DNA from 3 places in the Paraburkholderia sp. BL18I3N2 genome. Region 2 is predicted to be linked to each of the others. Evidence: riboswitches for the same ligand, from Rfam matches in the RefSeq annotation. Region 2 holds a riboswitch; each other region holds the start of a gene.

Region 1 (3,460 bases), on a different contig from region 2:
CGTAGGCCTGTATGAGCCGAGCTACGAGCTTTGGTGTTGCCATAAAGAGCCATGGCTGCCCGCCGGGGTGCGCGCCGAATATGACGAAGACAGAGTATGACTATGACGCCTGCTCGATACGAGCGGCAGTAGTTTTACGGCGCGGACGCCACGGTCGCCGACCGGTGACGAATTCGGTTCGCTTGCTTTGACTAGCCGGCAGGTAGTCCGGCCGCAATGAGGTATCGGTTGCCGAAGCGCAATTCATGCGGATGCAATTGAAAACGACGGATTAACGCCGGCGGGCGGTTCTATCCTTGCCGAACGATTTCAACCGACAGCGGCATGAAGTTTGCACGAGAAGACCTGCCCGACCTTCTGGAGCCAGTCATGACTACACAACACGCCACGCCTTCGTCAACTGGCGAACTCGATACCGTTCCAGACACATCGAGCCCTGCATACGCCGGCCGTCATCCGTTGACGCGCCTGTTCGACCGCTTTGCAAGCCTCGTTACGCGGTTTGCCGGCTCACCGGCTGCATTCTGTCTTGCCGTACTGACGGTCGTCGCCTGGGTCGTCACAGGGCCTATCTTCCATTACTCGGACGGATGGCAGCTGGTCATCAACACAGGCACCACCATCGTCACCTTTCTAATGGTCTTTCTGATCCAGCAGAGTCAGAACAAAGACAGTGTCGCGTTGCACCTGAAGTTGAACGAACTGCTTTCCTCGCATCGGCCCGCGAATAACAATCTGATCGGCATCGAGGACGCGTCTGAGGAAGAGCTCCGAAGACTCGCGGCAGCTTACCTGCGTTTGTCCACTCAGTCTGCCGCTTGCGCTCAAGGTTCGCCCGCGAAGGGCGGCACGGTGGAGGAACCGGCCGGGCAGACCGTCGAGAGTTGACATCGAACGAGTCGGCGGATAAGTGTCGCGCGTGATGATGCGCCGAGTTTGACGCCCGCTTCGATGAGCGGGCGTTAAGGATCGACGATGAGTCACTCGCTCACTGAGGTAACCGCATGGCTAAGGCTATTCGATCACATGGCGGCCTGAAAGCCGGACTGCGCCTGTTGGCCAGCGGCACGACGCGCTCCGCAAGCGCACCAAGCGAACCCCTTCGGACTAGAACAGCGGGTGCTCGTGCGGATACAGCGCCGTCCTGAGGGCAAAGCCACCGAGGACAACGAAGATGACCGCGGCCAGAATGTGGACCGCCTTGGTCGGCAGACGGTCGGCAAACTTGTGTCCGAGATAGATGACGGGCACGTTGGCCAGCATCATGCCGAGCGTGGTGCCGGCGACCACTCCGAAGAATTCGTGAAACCGCGCGGCCAGAGCGATCGTGACAACCTGCGTCTTGTCGCCCATTTCAGCGAGAAAGAACGTCAGCGCAGTGGTGCCGAACACTCCCATCGGATGCGTGGTCGACACCGCCTCGGCGCCGTCGAGCTTGTCGGGAATCAGAATCCACACAGCCATGACGGCAAATGACGCGACGACTGCCCAGTTCAGGATAGTCGGACTCAGAACGCTGGCAAGCCATGCGCCCAAAGCGCCGGACGCAGCATGATTGATGAGCGTTGCGACAAAGACGCCGAGAATGATTGGAATGGGTTTGCGATATCGGGCGGCCAGCACCAGGGACAACAGTTGGGTCTTGTCGCCGATTTCGGCTAGACCGACCACGCTGGTCGAAACGAGGAACGATTGCATAGGTTGTGAGCCGGGCCGCGCAGTACGTACGCGATGACGCGCATTCCGGCGACCCGGTCAGGTCGGAATGCGAGTCATCGGTCTTGCCAGGCATAGTGCTGTGCGCGCCATGGCGGTCTGTCGACCACCAAGTATGTTGACGGGCACCCTCGAGCATTGCGGTCGAGGCGGCTACTCCCCAATGAGAGCGGCGATTCTACATTGTCTCGGTCGAGTAACGCAAATCGTCAGCTTTGCGGAAGCGGGTGCGTTCAGATCTCACGGCCTCTGCTACGGAAGAATGCACGACGCTGTTTCGCGCGCGCTCCTGTGGTTCAAGCTGCAGCCTTTGTGCGGGGGACTTCGTCACGGAACCGCCCTGACGCAAGGTGGCCTCTCACATCATGCCGCCGGTGCTCCCAATGCCGCCGACTCCGGTGCCGCCCGTGCTGTTATTCGGCGACGTAGCAATCGGATGTGCCGCCCCGGTTCTGGCCATCAGCGCGACGGCGGCGGCGTCCGGTTCGCCGTTGGCGTCGATCGCGCCGCGGGCGAGGAGCGCTTCGAGATCGCTGTCCTCGCCAGGTTGGCCGGCAGCGAATGCCGTAGTCAGGAAATTGGGCGCGGACAGCGTGACACCGTACGTTTGCTGCAGATTCTGCACGACCGCGGCCTGCGCAGTCAGAACGTCGGCCTGATTCGCCAGCACTTGCTGGAACTGTGAGTTCACCGCGAAGCCGGCGATGAGGCCGGTTTCATTCGTGCCGAGTTGCGCCGCCAGATACGACACCAGCAGATCCGTCTCCGGCGTGACGTTGTATGTGCCGCCGGCGAACGCAACGGAATGCAGCATCGTTACACCCGAGGTCGCGGCGATCATGCATGGCATCACGGCGCCGAGGGTCGCGTGGAAGTTTCCGTTCGCATCCGCTGCAACCGACAGCGAACCCCGCGCGCAGTCGATGTTGATCGTCGCGTTCGCCAGTGCCTTGCCCGTTGCCGCCGTGCCGGCGATCGAAACCATCGACGTGCCGCTGCCGCTGCTGCCGCCACCACCTCCGCAGCCCGCGAGCCACACGACGCCTGCCATCAGCAGCGTTACGCCGGCAGGTCGAATGAAATGCTGCTGTCGAATGTTCATCGAAGTCTGCCGTTGAATCGGACATGCTGTCTAAACGATCCGGCGTCACCGCCTATTCCATCTTTCGCGCAAACCTTCACTTCACACGATTGGAATAGAGCGGCCCCGCCGGGCGTTTATTCGGGGTATTGACGCTGGGTCTTTCGAGTCCGGCATCAGGGCGGGTAGATGCAAACCGCAACCCAGTCATGAACGACGACACCAACCGCGGGAGGCGAGGCGTGGGCAGTATGGATTGGCGGCCGCTATCGGCGTTTGCCGACAACGAGCTGTGCGCGTCGGAGCGCGCGGCCACGCTCGTCTGGCTGACGACCGACCCCGAGGCCGCCGAACGCGTAGCCGATTACCGCGCGCAAAAAGCCGCGCTGACGGCATTGTTCCGGGAGCCGCGAGACGACGCGCGTTGTATCGTCGTATGCCGCCTCGCGCCGAGGTGGCGGCGGGCTGGCCTTGCCGCCTCCTGCATGGCGATGGGCGTGGCGCTCGGCTCGTCATCCGCCTGGGTGTCGGCGAAATTCGCGGCCGATACACCCGTGTTCGTGGAGCGCGCCGACCTCGCTTTCGCGGTGTACGCGCCCGAGCAACGCCACCCCGTGGAGGTCGCGGCGCTGCAACGCGATCAGCTGGTCAACTGGCTGTCGC
Region 2 (3,460 bases):
GCCGCCCGCCGAGTTCATTCCGCTGGCTGAAGAGACCGGACTGATCGTTGCGCTGGGAAGCTGGGTGCTGGAGACCGCTTGCGCGCAACTGGCGCGATGGGCTATGCGGCCCGACATGGCGCATCTTACGATTGCGGTTAATGTCAGCATCCAGCAGTTCCGCAAAGCCGATTTCGTGGACAACGTATTGACGATTATCGGCCGCACCGGCGCGCGGCCCGACAGGTTGAAACTGGAACTGACGGAAAGCGTGCTGGTCGACAACGTGCAGGACATCATCGAGAAGATGAGTGCGTTGAAAGCGAAAGGCATTGTCTTTGCACTCGACGATTTTGGCATCGGCTATTCGTCGCTGTCCTATTTGAAGCGCCTGCCTTTGGATCAGTTGAAGATCGACCGCTCATTTGTGCGCGACGTCCTGGTCGATTCCAACGACGCCGTGATTGCCAGAACCATCGTGGCGCTTGCGCGCAGCCTCGGTTTGGGTGTGATCGCCGAAGGCGTCGAGACCGAGGCTCAGCGGGATTTCCTCGCTGCAGCGGGATGCTACGCGTATCAGGGCTATTATTTCTGCCGCCCGCTTCCTATCGAGGATTTTGAGGCGCTGTTGAACAATGTAGAGACACGTCAGTGCGTGGCTGAGCGAACATGAGGCACGTGGCGTGCCGTCGGTAACGTAACGCTGCTGCAATCCACGTGCGTTCTTTATGAGAAGCCCGCGCTCTAAACCGGAGATTTAGAGCGCGTCATTCCAACGTCGTGCAACGCGACACGTTTTACAGATAGCTGCAGACGTAGTCGAGTGTTTCGATCACGTCGATATCGAAGCGGCTTTTCCCGGGCACCGAGAACGACTCGCCCGCAGCATACGTCTTCCACTCGTCGCTGCCTTCGAGGCGGATGCGGCATTGGCCGGCCTGCACTTCCATCAGTTCCGGCGCGTCGGTGCCGAAGTTGAGCGCGCCCGGCAGGATCACGCCGAGCGTTTTGCGCGTGCCGTCGGCGAACAGAACGGTGTGCGAGACGCACTTGCCGTCGAAATAGACGTTGGCTCGTTTAACAATGGAAACCTGATCGAATTGCGTTGCGGCCGTCATGCCAATCTTCCTCTGGGTTGTCGTGAATGGATGCGTTTGCGTGGACTTCAGGTCGGACCTTCGGATCGGACGCGAACCCGCCATCATACAGGCGGCTGGCGGCGCCCGACGCCGATTGCGCCGAAAGAAATGGAGATCAGCGGGCCGCCGTCAAACATCGTCTAGCCGATGATGTTCAGATGCTCAGCCAGGATCGTGCTGCCAATGCCGATCAGCACCACGCCACCCGCCAGTTCCGCGCGCCTGCCCGCCACATGCCCGATGACGCGGCCGAGCATCACGCCGATCGTGACCATCGCCATGGTGGCGAGACCGATCGCGGCGGCAGTGGAATAGATGTTGACGTCCACGAAAGCGAGGCCCGCACCGACCGCCATGGCGTCGATACTCGTGGCAAAGCCGGTCAGCGCCAGCAACCAGAACGAGTGAGCCGACGGCTTCGTCTCTTCGATTTCCTTGGTGTTAAAGCTGTTGAAAATCATGCGGGCACCGAGGACCAATAGGAGCGAAAACGCGATCCAGTGATCCCATGCCGAGACGTATTGCGCTGCAGCTTTGCCGAGAAACCAGCCGACCAGGGGCGTTAGTGCTTCGATGACGCCGAAGATGAGTCCCGTCCTGACAGCTTCGCGCCAATGAGGACGATTGAGCGTGGCGCCTTTGCCGATTGCGGCCGCAAAGGCGTCGGTGGACATGGCGAAAGCAAGGAACAGCGTGGCGACAGGATTCATGAGAGGAGGGCTCGTGGTCGGGCGGAAAACCGCGACACACCGCCGCGCCCGACCGGTCGCGTGGTGTGTCGATGGTCTTGCCAACCAAAGGGCTGCCTGCACCACGGTCTGCGCGACCGAGAATGTTGATGCAGGCGCTTCTGGGTAGAAGCCGGCTACTCCCCAAAGACAGGTGCGAGCATACCATGTCGAAAGGTTTATGTAATGGTGCTTGCGCCTTGCGTGTCTGCCCAGGAAAGAAATCGGTCGCTACTTCACGTATCAGTAGCGTGGCAAACCGCCGATGGTATATGTTGAATTAGTGGCACACCGTCCTTTCGGGAAAAAGAGACAGGGCACGTCCGCGGAGGGCAGGTACGCACCACATTAGAACAATATGAATGCGCGTGAAGCATCAGGGACGGGACGCCCGTTTCTCGTACGAAAGTTGCTTCCGCGATGCTGACTATTGGGGGCGCAGGCGACTCCTCGAAAAACGAGGCCTGATAAAAGCATGAATCGGTTCCGCGCGTGCACCGGCCCAAGCCTTATGTTGCACCGCGAGAACGCGAAACTGGAGCGAGACATGAGCCAGTCAGTATCCGCCGCGCCCGATGCGGGCCATTCCGGCGGGCGCGGGCATCACCGCCCGGCGATGCCTGCACTCGCGCTTGCAGCATTAGGTGTGGTGTACGGCGACATCGGCACCAGCCCGCTGTACACGCTGCAGACGGTGTTCAATCCAGTCAACGGGCTGTCGCTCAACGCGCTGAATGTGGTCGGCATTGTGTCGCTGATCGTCTGGTCGCTGATCGTCGTCGTCTCGCTCAAATACGTCACGTTGATTCTTCGCGCGAACAATCACGGCGAGGGCGGGATTATGGCGCTGCTGGCGCTGGCCGCGTCGTCGGTTTCTGCGCGCCCGCGCTTGCGCCATACGTTACTGGGCATCGGCATTATGGGCGCGGCGCTCTTTTACGGCGACAGTGTGATTACGCCGGCGATCTCGGTGCTGAGCGCGGTCGAAGGTCTCGAAGTGGCCGCGCCGTTCCTCAAAACCTGTGTGATTCCCGTGACGCTGGTTGCGCTGGTCACATTATTCCTGATGCAGAAGCATGGCACGGCCGGTATCGGCATCGTGTTCGGACCGGTGATGGTGCTTTGGTTCATCGTGCTTGCCGTGGTGGGCGTCGTCAACATGATGCGGGCGCCCGCGATTCTCGTCGCGCTCAATCCGCTCGCGGGGCTGGCGTTCTGCCTGCATCATCGGTGGCTGGCGTTCGTTGCTTTGGGCGCGGTCGTTCTGTCGTTGACCGGCGCCGAAGCGCTATATGCCGACATGGGACATTTCGGCGCGAGGCCAATCCGGCTGACGTGGTTCAGCCTCGTGTTTCCAGCACTCGCGCTGAACTATCTCGGGCAGGGCGCGTTGCTGCTTGCCGATCCGGGCGCGCTGCAAAATCCGTTCTACAAACTGTTTCCGCAATGGGCGCTGTATCCGATGATCGTGCTCTCGACGGTCGCGACCGTGATCGCGTCGCAAGCCGTTATCTCGGGTACGTATTCGATGACGAAGCAGGCGATGCAACTCGGCTTTCTTCCGCGCATGAACGTCGTCTATACATCGGAAAGGGAGATGGGGCAAATCTACGT
Region 3 (3,460 bases), on a different contig from region 2:
TGGCATTCCGCCCGAGCAGGTGATTGGCAGCACCGTCAAATACCGGTACGGCCAGAGTAACGGCGCGGTTTCGCTGACGCGTCTCTCGCAGGTCGACACGTTGCTCGACGGCTCGGCCAAACCGCTGGCCATCGATCGCGTGATCGGCAGGCGTCCGGTGATCGCGTTCGGCAACGCGGATGGCGACGCGCCGATGCTCGAATGGACCTCGGCAGGCGACGGCCCGCGGCTCGCCGCGCTCGTGCATCACACGGACGCGGAGCGCGAATACGCATACGACCGCGCGGCGAAGAGCGGCAAGCTCGACAAAGGTCTGGACGAGGCCGGCGCGAAAGGCTGGCTTGTCGTCGATATGAAAGATGACTGGAGAACCGTGTTCAAGCCGGACGGCGCGACAACGGCCACGGCGGCGACAACGGCCCGGGCGAACTGAATGTGAAACGCAGAGGGCCGTCCGGCTAACGGCCTTCTGCGACTATTTTCAGCTGTGGCCGGCGGCTCGTTTAGCGGCTCAGCGTAATCGCCAGATACGTGGCATAGAGCACCCCGCAAACCAGCAATGCCCAAACCGGCACGCCGCGCTCACGCACATTGACCCGCAGCCACGCCGCGGCGACGAGCGTGATTACGATGCCGGTCACCACTTCGATACGCGGCACCCACGGCGTCAGCAGAATACCGATCGCGGGCAGCAGGGTGCCCTGAAACACCATCGCACCGGTGATGTTGCCGAACGCCAGCGTGTCCTTGCCGCGGCGGATCCACAGAATGCTGTTGACCTTCTCGGGCAGTTCGGTGGCGATCGGAATGATCAGCAGCGAGAGCAGCAGCGGCGACACGCCGAGCGCCTGCGATACGCCACGCACACCATGGATGAAGCCTTCCGCGCCCCACACCAGCAACGCGACGGCCAGCGTCAATTGCACCACGATGGTCGCGAGGTTGGTCGGCACGCCGAGGCGCGAGATCAGCATCTTGCCCGGCGCTTCAGTGCCGTGGCCGGCATCGACCAATTCATTCGATGCGCGGAAGGTCATCACCACATAAGTGACGTACACGCCGACCAGCGCCAGGCTGAAGAGCGCGCGCACGATCATCTGCTCATGCGGCACGTACATCGCGGCCGCTGCCAGTACGAACGCACACAGGAAATAGTTCAGGTCGCGCGTGAAGCCCGTGCGCTCCGGCGCGACCCAGCCGCGCGCGCCGCGCGAGCCGAGAATTGCGAGCGTCATGAGGAAAGTGGAGAGGGTGGAAAGCATCAGCGGCGCACCGAGAATCGCGCCAACGCCGATCTCCTGATTGACCGCGCTATCCGTCGTGCCGCTGGCGATCGCGAGCAGCGGCACGAGCGTCTCGGGCAACGCGGTGCCGACGGCGGCGAACAGTGAACCCGTCACGCCTTCGGAAATCTCGAGGCGTTCACCCAGATGCTCGAGTGCATTGGTGAAGAGCTCGGCCGCCACCAGAATGACGACGAGCATGATGGCAAGTTCGAGCAGGAGACCGGTCATGCGTGGCACCCCGCAATCACGCAAAGGCAGCGACGCGGCGGACGGGTAGTAGGGGAGACTGGCAAGTTACGACGATGTTTCACAGGGCTGCTCCGCGGTCGGACGTCGATGACAAACCAATGACGCACCGCCGCCCGTCCGACCAGAACGAGGCAGTGCGTCAATGGTCTCGCCAAACCGACGCGGTCGAACGCGCCATGACCCGCAGGCCAAGTATGTTGACGCGCTCTCCTTCAATGGATGAAGGAAGGCTACTCCCCAGTGACCGGGGGATTCTAACGGCAGGGGGCGTTTTCAACAACCTTGTTGCGGTGACGGCGGTTGTTGGAGCTAATCGGATAGCCAGGTAGTCGGGAATTTAGCCCGTTAGTTGAAGTGATATTGCACGCCGATTGTGAAACTGTTATTTGTTCTTCGGGTCCCGTCGTGATTGCTGGTGTCGGTTGTCCATTCGCTCACCGCGCTCATGTGTTTAGCAAACTTATATTCGACGCCTAAACCCCAGTGAAGGCGTGTGTCCGGCCGGTCCATTGTCAATCCAACACGTATGTACGGCATACACTGATTGAATGGCATGCCAAATTTCGCATCGATTCCGCCATCTTTAGAAGTTGTCGAGCCGTGATGCAGATCGGCAAAAACTTCCGCGCCTGCAACGAAGCGATCGACATCGAAGTTATATCCCGCCGTAAACCCCGGAAAAATCGCAGTATGCGATGCTTTATTGACGGCGCCTGAAGCATCGGAGGTATTCACGCCCAACTTGAAACCCACATAGGGGCCGGCAAACTCGCTTGCGCCCGTTTGAGGAGGCACTGATTGCGCGTGGACGAGATTGGATAGCATCATGATCGATGCGGTTAAAATCAGCCGGGTTATTTTGTACATGACCTGCAATAAAACGATTGGCGCGCGGATAGATCGCGACACCTTATTAATCAGTGAAGCGATGTCAAAATTCCGCTCCGGGGATATTCACGCGCGATGGAATTTGCATGACCAAAATATGCTAATTCAGGAAATAGGATGGGGCTATGCGAAATGTCCGCATGGAGACCTTCAAACGTCCGATTCTTAATTTACGGCACAAATAAAGCGGGACGTTTTGGGACGAATCTGCAAAGGGACATGCGAGCATACGTAAGGCGTTGCCAAACGACTATTGCAGGAATGTGGGGTCTTAGGCGGCACGCGTGTGACACGACCGGGCCGTAAGAAACAAAAGGGCTTAGCGCATATTGCGTAAGCCCTTGAGCGAGATCGATTCTTTATGGTGCGCCCGGCTGGGATCGAACCAGCAACCCCTGCCTTCGGAGGGCAGTACTCTATCCATTGAGCTACGGGCGCTTCAACACGAAAGCGTGGCACCAGAACGGATGCGACGCCAAAGCGAGACCGAAAGGATACCCGGTTTCCGCCATACCGTCCACCGGACGGCCTGCATGGCGGTCTTCGCGGTCTTTCAGGCAACCCGCGCGATGCGGGTAAACGCCTGCTGAACACCGCGCCGCGCCCCTCGCCGCCGTCGAAATGTTCCGTCTATAATCGTCCGTGGCTGATTAAAGAACAAGAAGTTGCCGTCACGCTGTACCGCTCACATACCCACGGAGACGAGACAAGCATGAGCGAAGCACCACACGGAGCCCCGATCAAAACCCCCGGACAGCTCGTCGCCGCGATCATTGCCAGTTTTGCGGTACCGATCGTCATCATCGTTCTGTTAGTGATCTACGTCGACAATTCGACGCGCACCGGCGCCGGCACCGACTCTCTCTCCGAAGCCGAGGTCACCGCCCGCATCAAGCCATTTGCCCAGGTCGACATTCGCGACGCCAACGCGCCGCGCGTCTACAAGAGCGGCGAGGAAGTCTATAAGGCGGTGTGCTCCGCGTGTCACGCGTCGGGTGCGGCAGGCGCGCCGAAATTCACCAATACCGCCGACTGGG

The links. A riboswitch is a leader RNA that binds a small molecule or an ion and turns the genes downstream of it on or off. The one in region 2 is predicted to bind manganese.
Region 1: another riboswitch for manganese. It lies ahead of B0G75_RS15995 (TMEM165/GDT1 family protein); the one in region 2 lies ahead of mntP (manganese efflux pump MntP).
Region 3: another riboswitch for manganese. It lies ahead of B0G75_RS08725 (sodium:calcium antiporter); the one in region 2 lies ahead of mntP (manganese efflux pump MntP).

Annotation. Positions count from the first base shown of each region.
Region 1 covers NZ_PVNC01000005.1:95,615-99,074, forward strand. Annotated here, with positions in the region: gene B0G75_RS15985 (GFA family protein) at 1-100, shown strand, start outside; gene B0G75_RS15990 (low affinity iron permease family protein) at 370-888, shown strand; gene B0G75_RS15995 (TMEM165/GDT1 family protein) at 1,108-1,698, opposite strand; yybP-ykoY riboswitch at 1,704-1,890, opposite strand; gene B0G75_RS16000 (hypothetical protein) at 2,075-2,818, opposite strand; partial or broken gene B0G75_RS16005 (anti-sigma factor family protein) at 3,007-3,460, shown strand, end outside.
Region 2 covers NZ_PVNC01000013.1:33,357-36,816, reverse strand. Annotated here, with positions in the region: gene B0G75_RS27405 (EAL domain-containing protein) at 1-652, shown strand, start outside; gene B0G75_RS27400 (pyrimidine/purine nucleoside phosphorylase) at 777-1,097, opposite strand; gene mntP (manganese efflux pump MntP) at 1,259-1,828, opposite strand; yybP-ykoY riboswitch at 1,839-2,004, opposite strand; gene B0G75_RS27390 (potassium transporter Kup) at 2,394-3,460, shown strand, end outside.
Region 3 covers NZ_PVNC01000002.1:627,268-630,727, reverse strand. Annotated here, with positions in the region: gene B0G75_RS08730 (HAD family phosphatase) at 1-433, shown strand, start outside; gene B0G75_RS08725 (sodium:calcium antiporter) at 504-1,514, opposite strand; yybP-ykoY riboswitch at 1,607-1,786, opposite strand; gene B0G75_RS08720 (outer membrane protein) at 1,881-2,363, opposite strand; gene B0G75_RS40565 (hypothetical protein) at 2,362-2,592, shown strand; tRNA gene B0G75_RS08715 (tRNA-Arg) at 2,786-2,861, opposite strand; gene B0G75_RS08710 (cytochrome c5 family protein) at 3,136-3,460, shown strand, end outside.